DNA from 3 places in the Jeotgalibacillus haloalkalitolerans genome. Region 2 is predicted to be linked to each of the others. Evidence: predicted binding sites of a transcription regulator. Region 2 holds the regulator's gene; each other region holds the start of a gene.
What was found. Region 2 encodes Rex, which represses fermentation and respiration genes when NADH is low (regulators of the CRP and FNR family bind a similar motif). Its sites were predicted from a motif close to TTGTGAAATATTTCACAA; they were not measured.
Positions count from the first base shown of each region.

Region 1: UFB30_RS00390 (cytochrome C oxidase subunit II) is a predicted target of Rex. The motif match lies at 1,903-1,920, and genes of this name have one in related genera.
Region 3: UFB30_RS11720 (cytochrome ubiquinol oxidase subunit I) is a predicted target of Rex. The motif match lies at 1,758-1,775, and genes of this name have one in related genera.

Region 1 is NZ_JAXQNN010000001.1:77,195-81,816, forward strand. Features, by position in the region: gene UFB30_RS00375 (hypothetical protein) at 1-136, shown strand, start outside; gene UFB30_RS00380 (hypothetical protein) at 170-748, shown strand; gene UFB30_RS00385 (Crp/Fnr family transcriptional regulator) at 900-1,595, shown strand; gene UFB30_RS00390 (cytochrome C oxidase subunit II) at 1,981-2,103, shown strand; gene UFB30_RS00395 (cytochrome c oxidase subunit II) at 2,122-2,595, shown strand; gene UFB30_RS00400 (b(o/a)3-type cytochrome-c oxidase subunit 1) at 2,595-4,247, shown strand; gene UFB30_RS00405 (NAD(P)/FAD-dependent oxidoreductase) at 4,377-4,622, opposite strand, start outside.
Region 2 is NZ_JAXQNN010000003.1:6,594-11,215, forward strand. Features, by position in the region: gene UFB30_RS10045 (ABC-F family ATP-binding cassette domain-containing protein) at 1-1,407, opposite strand, end outside; gene UFB30_RS10050 (redox-sensing transcriptional repressor Rex) at 2,080-2,751, shown strand; gene UFB30_RS10055 (twin-arginine translocase TatA/TatE family subunit) at 2,811-2,999, shown strand; gene tatC (twin-arginine translocase subunit TatC) at 3,018-3,836, shown strand; gene UFB30_RS10065 (YdiK family protein) at 4,284-4,487, opposite strand; gene UFB30_RS10070 (CPBP family intramembrane glutamic endopeptidase) at 4,488-4,622, opposite strand, start outside.
Region 3 is NZ_JAXQNN010000004.1:30,750-35,371, reverse strand. Features, by position in the region: gene UFB30_RS11725 (ABC transporter ATP-binding protein) at 1-1,426, shown strand, start outside; gene UFB30_RS11720 (cytochrome ubiquinol oxidase subunit I) at 1,880-3,226, shown strand; gene UFB30_RS11715 (cytochrome d ubiquinol oxidase subunit II) at 3,324-4,337, shown strand; gene UFB30_RS11710 (potassium channel family protein) at 4,401-4,622, shown strand, end outside.

The DNA.
Region 1 (4,622 bases), on a different contig from region 2:
TAATGAATTTGTAGTCGGCAGAAATATGTCTCACCACAATGGAATCGATGAATCTTTATTACCTGGCAACGTCAGAGTCCGGTTATTTAATGATGATGGATTTGAATTAATTGAACCATTGAACGTATTGAACTGATCGATAACAAGACGTACTTTTAGGAGCTTTGTTATGAAAGAAATATCAATTAACTATTTTAATACTAAAAAAGGTTGTATTCAGTTGATGAAGCATCTGCCTTACAATCGATTTATTTTTTATTTTGGCTGTGCGTTATTTTTAATGATTGGCATTTTTGAATTCCAGAAGTCTGCAGAGGTTGCCAGACGGGTTGCTGATGGAAATGCTTCAGAGGAATTGATACTGCTGGTCATTTCCGTTTTGATTGAAGGGGTTCGTTTCTTACTGTCTGTAGCCGTCATCTACTTCTTAGGCAGACTGATCAACCGCATAAAGGGAAATCACCTCTATAACAAACATATCAGCAGCTCAACCTATCCGATACATTACAGAGAAGGTGATCCGTTTATTTCAATAGGAGAAAAAAGAAGAAGGTTTCCGCTGGATGATAAGCTGACGATAGTTGCGACTCAGGATTATTATTTATTTTATAGTGGGAAACCATGGAAGCTGGATACGTTCCTGATTAACCGGGACCAAGAGAGTGATCCGGTGTATCGCAGTAAGTTGGATAAATTGATTCAACTGGTGATAGAGCAAGAAGGAGTTAATTTTAAAAAGAGGAAATAAATATGAGGTCGGAGAAGCAACTTCCGTAAACTTATTACTAAGTCTGATCAGATCTCAACTATGGTTATCTACAAAATCTGTCTCACCATTTCACACACCTGTGCTATACTTAAACAAGTATTATAAATACATCTTTAGGAGGCTCAAACACATGTATGCAGAAACTAAACCAATTTCAGACGACCTGAAAGAACTACTGTCACTGCCTCATCATGTGAAGACCTTCGCTAAAGATCGTTATTTATTCCGTGAAAGTGATCAGATTCAACACCTCTTTTTTATCACGAAAGGAAAGGTCCAGCTGAGTAAAATGAATTCAGATGGGCGTGAGCTGACGCTTCGGATTTGCGGGCAGAATCAGCTGCTTGGGGAAGTGTATTTATACGCTGAGGATGCGACGTACATGCTGGATGCGAAGGTAAAAGAGGACGTGGAGTGCTACCTGTACCCAATTCATGAGCTTGAAGCGGAGTTTAATCAAAATCCGAAACTCGCTGCTGCTTTTATGAAATGGATGTGCCTGAATCAGCGGAAGACCCAGACCCGCTTCCGTGATCTGCTGCTTCACGGAAAAAAGGGTGCCCTTTATTCCACATTAATCCGATTATCCAACAGCTATGGCATTCAAAAGTCAGAGGGAATCTTAATTGACGTATCCCTCACAAACCAGGACCTCGCCAACTTCTGCGGAATGGCACGCGAAGTGGCAAACCGGATGCTATCCGAACTGAAAAAACAGGAAATCATCTCTATATGCGACGGAAAAATCCTCATCCGCGACCTCGCCTACCTAAAAAACGAAATCCAATGCGAAAACTGTCCACTCACACTTTGCCGCATTGACTAACCAACTACTACTCTCACACCAGAGAATAGTAGTTTTTTTATTGCTTTTTTAATGAATCAATTAAAAGTTTAGCTAAAACATCTATTTTATAAATCACAACAATATACTGAATAAAATCCAAGTGGAGCGAAGCGTAGGGCGGCGACTCCAGCGGGATGTGACGGACAGGTGAGACCCCGGAAGGCGAAGCCTGAGGAGGCTCAGCGCCGTCCCCGCGGAAAGCGTCCGCCCGAAGCGCAGCGAAACGGTTTAATAAATTTGGCGAAAAAATGAAAGAATCAAAGTTTCAGGTTAATTTTTGTCACAGATGTGATATTTATCACAGTGGTCAGCACGTGATTCCTTTACGCTTAACCCAATATCAATGTTGGAGAGGTGAACTGAAGTGGCTAAGAAAAAACAGGCGAACGAAGAAAATCTGAAGGGAACATTAGTCAGCGTATTTTTTGTTGGATTTGTCATCGTCGCGATGTGGATAGCTGTTTACCTGATGTATTTATCCCAATAACCGTAAAGGAGAATCACCATGCATCTTCATAAGTACGAAAAAATATGGCTCGTATTCGGCACCGTATGCCTCATTGCATTCTTAAGCATTGTTGGTGTGAATGCATTCGCGCATGATCACACACCTGCAGGCGGAATCGAAACAATCGACCCTGAGAAGGTAAGGGAAACCGCTCCTTTTAATGAACCGGGTGTCAAAAAGCTGGATGACGATACTTATCAGGCAGCGATTGTCGCAAGTGCGTTTGCCTACGATGGCGGACAGACGTTAACAGTTCCCGTTGGTAAAGAAATCATTTTTAAAGTAACCAGTACAGACGTGGTTCACAGTTTTACGATTGATAACACAAACGTCAATATGATGGTTGTGCCCGGTCAGGTGACGACAAAGTCATACACATTTAAAGAACCGGGGAAATATCTGATTATCTGTAATGAGTACTGCGGAACAGGTCACCATTTTATGTACACAGAAATTGAGGTGACAGAATAATGCTGGCAGCTGGAGAACGTAAATTAGCGCTTTGGAATATGGGTGTCGCCTACACCGCATTTTTAATCGGAACACTTGCCGGTTTACTTCAGGTATTTATCCGGAACGACCAACTGGAGCTCCCGGCATGGCTGGATTACTATCAGATTCTAACGGCACACGGCGTGCTACTTGCACTTATCTTTACGACATTTTTCATTTTTGCATTTTTTATTTCGGGTATGAGTAAAAGCCTTGGCGCGTTCGGTCCAAAAGTGCTGCTCTGGAACTGGATCGGATTTCTGGTGATGCTTGCAGGAACGATTCTTGCGACAGTCATGATTGTGATTGGGGAAGCATCCGTTCTTTATACGTTTTACGCACCTTTAATGGCAAACCCCTGGTATTACGTGGGTCTCGCTTTATTTGTAGTCGGCTCCTGGATCATGGGATTTGCACTCGTTGGCCACTATATGAAATGGAGAAAAGCAAATCGCGGTGAACTTAGTCCTCTCTTTGCCTTTATGACGGTCTCGACAATCGCTCTATGGGTCATTGCATGCCTGGGTGTGGTTGCGACAGTCTTATTTCAGTACATTCCCTGGGCATTCGGCTGGGTGGACACGATTAATGTCGAATTAAGTCGTACGCTGTTCTGGTATTTCGGGCACCCGCTCGTTTACTTCTGGCTGCTGCCTGCTTATATGGCATGGTATACAGTCGTGCCGAAAATTCTTGGCGTACCCGTCTTCAGTGATTCATTGGCGCGTCTTGCGTTTGTCCTGTTTATCCTGTTCTCCATTCCTGTCGGCTTCCACCATCAGCTGATGGAGCCCGGGATCTCTGATTTCTGGAAGTTCCTGCAGGTGGTGCTCACCTTCATGGTCATACTTCCATCTCTGATGACTGCATTCTCTATGTTTGCAAACTTTGAACGCGCTGGACGGAAAAATGGCGGGAAAGGGTTATTCGGCTGGTTCACAAAGCTTCCGTGGAAGGATCTGCGGTTTACATCCATTTTCATTGCCATGGCTTTCTTCATTCCGGGAGGCGCCGGCGGAATCATTAACGCAAGCTTTCAGCTGAATGAAATCGTGCACAACACGCTCTGGATCGTCGGACACTTTCATATTACCGTTGGAACGCCTGTTGCGATGACTTTTATGGGGCTGACTTACTGGTTAATCCCTTATCTGACCGGCAGAAAGTTCTCGAACACAATGAAGAAATTAGGCTTTATCCAGATCGGATTATGGGCAGTTGGCATGCTGTTAATGAGTACAGCCCAGCATATTCTCGGCCTGCTTGGCGCCCCGCGACGTACTGCGTATTCAAACTATAACGGTCACGAATCTGCACTGGAATGGTTTGATGGCATTCTGACAAATCACGTCACCATGGCCGTCGGTGGAAGCATTCTTTTCCTTTCAGCTATGCTGCTGCTTTATATCGTAATCATGAGCGCATTCGTCTCACCAAAAGCTGTTGAGCCGCACGAATTTGTAGAGTTTCCGCTCGCTGAAAGTGATAAACGGGCAACACCGAAAATACTCGAGAACTGGCTTGTATGGATCGGTATTGCATTCGTACTCATCATCATCGCGTACGCCATCCCAATTGCCCAGATGATCCAGCATGCACCACCGGGGTCAAGAGGATTTATCACATGGTAGGAGTTGAGTGAAATGGTATTAACGCTGATTTTCTTTTTTCTGGTCATCATTTTAACAACCGGTATGTATGTGGAATTAACAACGGATGAAGACTAAAGAAGCGAAGGCTGGTCTCTGCCAGCCTTCGCTTCATACTTTTTTCAACAGCGGCCGGTCCTGCAAATACATCGACAGATCCGCACTGTTTCCATTCACAATCTCTTCGGCAACGAGCTTTGCCAGCGCCTGCCCATACACCATCCCATTATCACCAAACGCAAACACAAAATAGCCGCCCGGGAATTCCTCATATTTCCCCACAACCGGCACACCATCTACAATACCGCCATAGGATGAAGCCAGATAAAATTCAGGCTCAACCCTGATCGTTGGAAA
Region 2 (4,622 bases):
AATCAGCAGATTCGATTTCTGCATCATCAGCTTGGCAAGCGCAAGACGAGCTTTCTCGCCACCGCTAAGCGTCGAAACCGGCTTCAGAACGTCATCCCCCGAAAAGAGGAAGTTGCCAAGCACCGTACGGATATCCTTTTCATTTTTCATCGGATAATCATCCCAGAGCTCATTTAACACTGTTTTATTAGAATGCAGTTCTGCCTGCTGCTGGTCGTAGTAGCCGATGCTGACATTTGATCCGTATTGAATCTGTCCCGCAAGCGCCGGCAGCTTTTTCACAATCGTTTTTAAAAGGGTGGACTTCCCAACACCGTTAGGACCGATCAGTGCGATACTGTCCTCACGCGTGATGGCTGCATTGATGTTTTGCGAAACAGGGGCATCATAGCCGACTGAGAGATCCTGCAGCTTCAGGACGTCGTTCCCGCTTTGCCGGTCAATGGAGAAGCCGAAGCTTGCTGATTTCTCATCACCTTTTGGACGATCCATTCTGTCCATTTTCTGCAGCTTTTTACGGCGGCTTTGTGCCATTTTCGTCGTCGAAGCCCGCGCAAGGTTTCGCGCGACAAAGTCTTCCATCTTCGCAATCTCTTCCTGCTGCTTTTCAAATTCCTTCATCTCGCGCTCATAATCAAGCGCCTTCTGATCCAGATAGCGGCTGTAGTTGCCGTGGAACTTCTTCGAGCGCTTACGTGAGATCTCCACAACCTGATTGACGATTTTATCTAAAAAATAGCGGTCATGCGAGACAATTAAAATTGCCCCTGGGTAACCCTGCAGATAAGACTCAAGCCAGCTGAGCGTATCAATGTCCAGGTGGTTGGTCGGCTCATCGAGGATCATGACGTCAGGCTTGGTTAATAGCAATTTACCCAGAGCAAGACGGGTTTTCTGACCGCCGCTCAGTGTAGAAATCGGCGTGTCATAATCAAACGACTGAAAGCGCAGGCCGTGGAGCACGGTTCTGATATCCGCTTCATATTGATAACCACCGGCATCTTTGAACTGCACTTGCAGCTCATCATATTCAGTCATTACGCGGTTATAGCGTTCTGCATTTTCATAAACGTCCGGATCTGCCATCTGCTGCTCGGCTTCACGCAAACGTTTTTCCATATCCTTTAAGTAATCAAATACAGTCATCATTTCTTCCCAGATTGACAGCTCGGATTCAAGTCCGCTGTGCTGCTCCAGGTAGCCGATCCACACACCTTTTGGCTTATTAATATCACCGTCATCATGTGAAAGCTGACCCGCGATAATCTTTAAAAGGGTGGACTTCCCGGCACCATTCCGGCCGACAAGCGCAATCCGGTCCTTCGTCTGGACTTCAAGCTTTATATTCGCAATAATCTCCTCAGCGCCAAATGACTTGGAGAGGTTATTGACCTGTAATAAAATCATTCGCTGTTCACCTCATTTTTCTACCTTTAAGTGTATCGCACCAGCGCGATGATAAGCAACGAACTGTCATTGTGAAAAAACTTGCATACTTTGCAAGCGGATACCTTAATGGTGTATGATACAATAGGGACTTGGATTGTATTTAAAAGGAATTTGTTGTGAAAGATTGTTCTTATATAAGTGGTTGTTGAGCTGCGCTTCAGGCGGATGCTTTCCGCGGGACGACGCTGAGCCTCCTCGGCTTCGCCTGCGGGGTCTCAGCTGTCCGTCACATCCCGCTGGAGTCGCCGCCTTACGCTACGCTCAACGCTTTAAAAATAGAGACAACTTCACCACAAAGACCTACATTATAGTTTGATAAATGAGAGAGTAAACCTATACGAAATTAGATTTACTCTCTCAGCTGACCCTTGGAGCAGAGGGCGGAGACTCCCGCCCAGGAAGGGTCAGGTGAGACTCAGCATGCGAAGCATGAGGAGGCTCACCGCCCGGGGGCAGGAAAGCGCAGCCCTCTGCGGAAAGGGTCAGCGGTTTCGAAGTGTGATCAGGGTGCAGTCCTGCACGGAGATCATCCGCATTAGAACCATCAACAACATATAGATTTGGAAGCGTTCACAGCTTCACTTTACATGCGGTGTCTATGGCACTGTTGGATTTAGGGGGAGTACAGGAATGAGTCAGGAACAAATGAAGATTCCTCAGGCAACGGCGAAGCGGCTGCCGCTTTACTACCGTTTTCTGAAGAACCTGCATTCATCAGGAAAGCAGCGTGTTTCTTCGAAAGAGCTGAGCGATGCTGTAAAGGTGGATTCAGCAACAATCAGACGTGATTTTTCTTATTTTGGTGCACTAGGCAAAAAGGGTTATGGGTATAATGTTGAGTATCTGCTGTCCTTTTTCCGAAAAACACTTGATCAGGATGAGACCACAAAGGTTATACTGATTGGTGTCGGAAATCTGGGTACTGCGTTTTTACATTATAATTTCCTGAAGAACAACAACACGAAGATTGAAATGGCGTTTGACGCCGATCCTAAAAAGGCTGGGACTTCGATTGGTGAAGTGCCTGTGTATGCGATGGATGATCTGGAGGAAAAGGTGAGGGAGAGCAACATTGAAGTCGCGATCCTGACTGTGCCGGCCGGTCCTGCACAGGGAATCACTGACCGCCTGATTGATCTGAAGGTAAAAGGCATTCTGAATTTCACACCTGCAAGGCTGTCTGTGCCTGAGCATATGAGGATCCATCATATTGATCTTGCCGTTGAGCTTCAGTCACTCATTTATTTCCTGAAGAATTATGGAACAGAAGACGTAGAAACGTCACAATTAGAAGAAATATAGAATAGCCAAAATGCTTAATTTATTTTATGATAAGAGAAGAAAGAGGAGGTGCATGCATCATGTTACCAGGTGGAATCAGCCTTGCCGTGATCGCAGTCGTTGCATTATTAATTTTTGGTCCTAAAAAACTGCCGGAGCTAGGGAAAGCAGCAGGCAGCACCCTTCGTGAATTCAAGGATGCAACAAAAGGACTTGCAGATGACGATGATGATGTAAAAGACACAAAGAAAGACGAAAAACAGCAATAATTACGGGATGGTGGCCATATGAACCAGCAAGATATGACCGTCCATGAACATATAGGTGAAATAAGAAAACGACTCATCATTGTAGTCGTTTTCTTTGTCATTTCGATGGTAGGAGGCTTCTTCTTAGCAGAGCCGCTGATGAAATTCCTCCAGTCTTCAGACGAAGCCGCGCAAATGACATTGAATGCATTCCGGGTAACGGATCCTGTAAAGATCTATTTCCAGATTATCATGTTCACTGCGTTGATCATGACGGCACCAGTTATACTGTATCAGCTTTGGGCGTTTATCAGTCCGGGTCTGCATGACAGAGAGCGGAAGGTAACACTCAGTTATATCCCTGCTTCAGTCATTCTGTTTTTAGCAGGCCTTGCGTTTGCATATTTTATTCTATTCCCATTCGTTGTCCGTTTCATGATGAACCTGTCGAACAACCTGGAGATTGAACAGGTCATCGGGATCAACGAATTCTTCCAGTTCTTATTCCAAATGACAATCCCGTTCGGCTTCTTATTCCAGCTGCCGGTGATCATGTTATTTATCACAAGACTGGGGATCGTCACACCAATGTTTCTGGCAAGCATCCGTAAGTACGCATACTTCGGACTGCTCGTCGTCGCAGCCTTTGTGACACCGCCGGACATCTTCTCACACATGATCGTAACCGTACCGCTGATTCTCTTATACGAAATCAGCCTGTGGATTGCGAAAATCGGTTATAAGAAAGCACAAAAAGCAGAAGCCGAGCAGCGTGAGCTAGAAGAACAGGAACGCAGAGAGCGGATCGACCGCGAACTTGCGAAAAAAGCAGCAATGAAGGAGAACAGCGGGGAGTGATTCCTGCTGTTTTCTTTTTTTGGGGGTTGGTTTGGGTGTGGTTCAGGAGATTATGGTGGGCGTTCAGGAGATTTCAGGTGAGGTTCATGACATTTTCATGGGCGTTCAGGAAATTACATAGGACGTTCCGAAGATTTGGCTGATGGTTCAGGAAATCGTGTCATTGTACTGCTCTCCGGTGTGGTGAATGAAGTTTATGATGACCATGGTGGTCGCCTGCACGTGTGGTTCTTAGAAAAATGAGTATTGTTCGTAGAAAAACCATCAAGGTTCTTAGAATCATCAGCCATGTTCGGAGAAAAAACGGACACCTTCTCAGAAAAAACAGGGTGGTTCGTAGAAAAGTGTAATTGTACCTACGTCCGAACCGCGCTTTTTGCCCTTAGCCACGCCCCGGTCCCGCCACAATCCCCCAACCCAAAACAAAAAAGCAGCGGCCCAAAGCCGCTACTTCTTATCCTTCATATGCTTCTTAATCTTAAAGTGGAGTCCAATCAGCCTCAAGCCTGCCCCGATATCATACGTTGCAAACGCAACAAACAGGTAGGCGAAGAAGCCCCAGCCGTTTTCGTTTACGCTATTTACAGCGAAGTAGACGAAAAATACCCCAAGTATTAGATAGAAGACACCGTGTCCTAATGGAGATTTCATTTACAAAATTCCTCCTATTGCAAAGCGCCACAGTACGAAGACTGCTTCATTCAGTTCAATCATACGCTGAATCTCGTCAGCAAAGAAGAACTGGGTCATCACGACAAATGTGTTGATCGCCATATGTGCGATGAT
Region 3 (4,622 bases), on a different contig from region 2:
CCGCTTCTTCGATCAGAGATCAGCCGGTTCAATCCTTGTAAGAATTATGAATGATATTAATTCACTTCAGGAGTTATTTACGAACGGTGTGATTAACCTGCTGATGGATATCCTTATGCTGATCGGGATCTTTATTGTCCTGTTTACAATCAGTCCGGAGCTGGCAATGGCAGTCATGATTGTCCTTCCTGCAATGTTCTTTATTTCAACGAAGCTGCGTAAAAAGATCAGACGTTCGTGGCAAACAGTACGTCTGAAGCAGTCCAAGCTGAATTCGCATCTGAACGAAAGTCTGCAGGGGATGAGAATTACCCAGTCATTCACCCAGGAAAAAGAAAATGCCCAGTATTTCCAGGGTGTTAACCATGAAACCTTTGACAGCTGGAGAGATGCGACAAAGAAAAATGCCACATTCAGACCGCTAGTTGAAATGACGAATGCAGTCGGTTCAGCAATTTTGATCTGGTATGGTGCAACTCTGATTCAGGGAGGTAATCTTGAGATCGGGGAATTTGTTACATTTGCCTTTTTAATCGGAATGTTCTGGGAGCCGATCTCAAGACTTGGGATGGTGTATAACCAGCTGCTGATGGGGATGGCTTCATCAGAAAGAATCTTTGAGTTTTTAGATGAACAGCCAAATGTCGCTGAAAAGAAACATGCAGTCGAACTTGAGAAAATCAAAGGTGATATTGAGTTTGACCAGGTTGATTTTGCATATTCGGGAGACAGGAAGGCGCTGAACGGGATCAACCTTGATATTAAGGCGGGTGAAACGATTGCACTGGTCGGCCATACAGGTTCAGGGAAGACAACGATTGCCAATATGGTGACACGCTTTTATGATCCGACAGCGGGCTCGATTAAGATGGATGGACATGATTTACGGGATGTGTCGCTCAGAAGTCTGCGTTCACAGATTTCGATTGTTCTTCAGGATACGTTTATATTCTCAGGTACAATTAAGGATAATATCCGTTTCGGTTTCCCGCACGCCACGGATGAGCAGCTGATTGAAGCAGCTAAAGCGGTTGGTGCACACGGATTTATTCAGAAGCTGCCTAAAGGATATGATACAGAGGTTGAAGAACGAGGAAATATTTTATCAGTTGGAGAGCGTCAGCTGATTTCATTTGCAAGAGCGCTGCTTGCAGATCCAAGAATTATTATTCTCGATGAAGCTACTGCTTCAATTGATACAGAAACAGAAGTGGTCATTCAAAAAGCATTGGCAACCTTGCTGAAAGGAAGAACCGCTATTATTATTGCGCATCGTCTTTCAACAATCCGTGATGCAGACAGAATCTATGTGCTTGATCACGGGAACCTGATGGAGAGCGGAAACCATGATGAATTAATGAAGCATAAAGGTATTTATCAGGGGCTCGTTCATTCGCAGTTCACCATGCAGCAGAATACAGGATGATAACAATCTGATCAGATTGTTGAACCTTATAAACCGTGCCGGATCATTCCTTCGCTTTCCGCGGACGAACGTTCGAGCCTCCTTGGGCAGAAAACCACTGCCCTTCGGGGTCTCTCTCGATCGTTTTCCGCAGGAGTCTTCGGAATGATCCGGCACTTTCTATTTCTTTCGATACTTTGTCGATCTTTTCAAACCTTCAACAAAAGCTGATCAGGTTAACTTTCTGGTCAGTTTTTGTCTATAAAATGAACAGGTGCTGAAATTTTTACATTAGAATAAAGTACTCTGAATTGAAATATATTCTGAACGCGGATATACTGAATTCAAACCTTTGTGAAGGATGTCACAAATTGTTCATGTTCAACATATCACATACACAGTTAATGTTGTAAAATGTTTGGGGAACAGTGATATAGTAAATTTACAAGTATGAAGTTTTTTAGGAGGGGAATCATGTTGGAATTAGATGGCGTTACGCTCAGTAGGCTGTTAACAGCTACTACCCTTATATTCCATGTTATTTTTGCCACCATTGGTGTTGGGATTCCAGTAATGATTGCGATAGCCGAATTCATGGGTATTAAGAAAAAAGACCCTCACTATCTGATTCTTGCCAGACGTTGGGCAAGAGGATTTACGATTACGGTTGCGGTAGGGGTTGTAACCGGTACGGCGATTGGGCTGCAGCTTTCACTGCTATGGCCAAGCTTTATGCAGGTTGCCGGACAGGTCATTGCACTTCCGCTGTTTATGGAAACATTCGCATTCTTCTTTGAAGCAATTTTCCTTGGGATCTATTTGTATACATGGGACAGATTTAAAAACCGCTGGTTACACTGGCTGCTGAATATTCCAATTGTTATCGGGGCATCACTATCAGCATTCTTTATTACTACAGTAAATGCATTTATGAATACGCCTCAGGGCTTTGATATTATTGATGGTGAAACAGTGAATATCAGCCCGCTGGCAGCGATGTTTAACCCTGCTACACCAACTAAGGTGTTTCACGTTATTACATCAGCCTATATGACATCAGCTTTGATTCTGGCTGCTATTACCGCTTTTATTATTCTGATGAAAAAAGGGACAGATTATCACAAAAAAGCACTCCGTCTCACAATGGTTGCAGGTCTGATTTTCGCAGCGGGAACTGCTCTTGCAGGCGACCTGTCAGCAAAATTCCTTGCTAAGGAACAGCCTGAAAAACTTGCTGCTGCTGAATGGCATTTCGAAACAGAATCTAATGCGGATCTGATTGTTTTCGGTACAATTAATGATGAAGGTGAAATCAGTAATGAGATTCGGATACCAGGTATGTTAAGCTTCCTAGCGGGTAACTCGTTTGATACTGAGGTTATCGGTCTGAATGAGTTTCCTGAAGAAGAAAGACCGCCGCTATGGATCCACTACATGTTCGATCTGATGGTCAGTATCGGGATGTACTCATTATTTATCTCCGGATTGTTCGTGATGTTTATGTTCATCAAACGATTCAATGAATGGAATAAGCTGCTGCTGATGGGTATTGTTGCAAGCGGGCCGCTTGCGATGATGGCGATTGAGTTTGGCTGGATCTATGCTGAAGTCGGCAGACAGCCATGGATCTTAAGAGGAATTATGACAGTGGATGAAGCTGCTACTACATCAAGTTCTGTAGGTATTGCATTCGGTCTGTTCCTCGCACTGTATGCGGTGCTTGGTTTCTTCTGTGTGAAAGTATTACTCAGAATGTTCAAGAACAGACCACCTGAAGCAGAGCTTGAAAAACGCTTCCCTGGAGGCACGCTGGACAGTTAATGTGAAGAACACAAGCAGTGGACGGGGATTTTCCCCGTCTGCTGATCCATATCTTATACTTAACTAAGAAATAAGCCAGAGGGAAGGAGTTACTTAAATGAGTTTAGAAGTATTGGGGATTACTGTATTGTGGTTATTCCTGTATGGTTATTTAATTGTCGCCTCTATTGATTTTGGCGCAGGATTCTTCGCTTATTATGCGAGAATCTCAAAAAGAGAACATATTATGAGTAAGTTGATCAGCAGATATCTATCACCGGTCTGGGAAGTGACAAACGTATTCTTTGTATTCTTCTTCGTTGGACTGGTAGGGTTCTTCCCGGATACTGCTTATTATTATGGAACAGCACTTTTATTGCCCGGATCTGTTGCGATTATCCTGATCGCGATCAGAGGGTCATTTTATGCATTTGGTAATTACGGTTCAAAAGACAGCACGCTTTACTTATTCTTATATGGTGCAACAGGGCTGTTAATCCCTGCAGCTCTCTCAACTGCACTAACAATTTCCGAGGGTGGTTACCTGACTGAAGATGAGAATGGTGTGACATTTCTTGCGGGTGAGTTATTTACAAGCCCATACTCATGGAGTGTTGTATTCTTAGCGATTGTCTCTGTTTTATTTATCAGTGCAAGTTTTCTGACGTATTATGCAGACCGCGCAGAAGATAAAGATTCCAGAGAAATCATGAGAAAGTTTGCGCTCTGGTGGAGTGCACCTACAATTGGTGCCAGTCTTCTGGTTTTTGCAGGATTACGGTCTCACAATGGTGAACACTTTGAGAGAGCACTGGACCTTTGGTGGATGTTTGGATTATCGCTTGTGTTTTTCCTCATAGCAGTTTATTTAATTAAGCAAAAGAAGAAATATGGTACAGCATTCCTGATGGTGATGCTTCAATTCTTCTTTGCGTTTTTCGGCTACGGAGCGTCTCATCTGCCTTATATTCTTTACCCGTATATCACGATTGAAGGAAGTGTAGTAAACGAAACAATGGGTACAGCGCTTGTCATTGTATTCATACTCGGACTGTGTTTACTGATTCCTTCACTCTATCTGCTAATGAGATTGTTCCTATTTGATGCAGATTACGTAAAAGGTAAAAAATAAGCTCATTTTCTGAAATTTCCTATGCTAAAATGGAAGTAAGGACATGATAGTGGGGGAAAAACCGTGAAAAAAGAATTTGTAGTAATTGGGCTTGGCCGTTTCGGCGGCAGTATTGTACGTGAACTGATTGAGCAGGGAATGGAAGTAATGGCAATTGATAAGTTTGAAGATAAAGTCGATGAATTTGCAACGATTGCAACGCATGCTGTCATGGCAGATTCAACTGATGAAGCTGCTTTACGCAGTCTTGGGATCAGAAATTTTGATCACGTGATTGTGGCAATC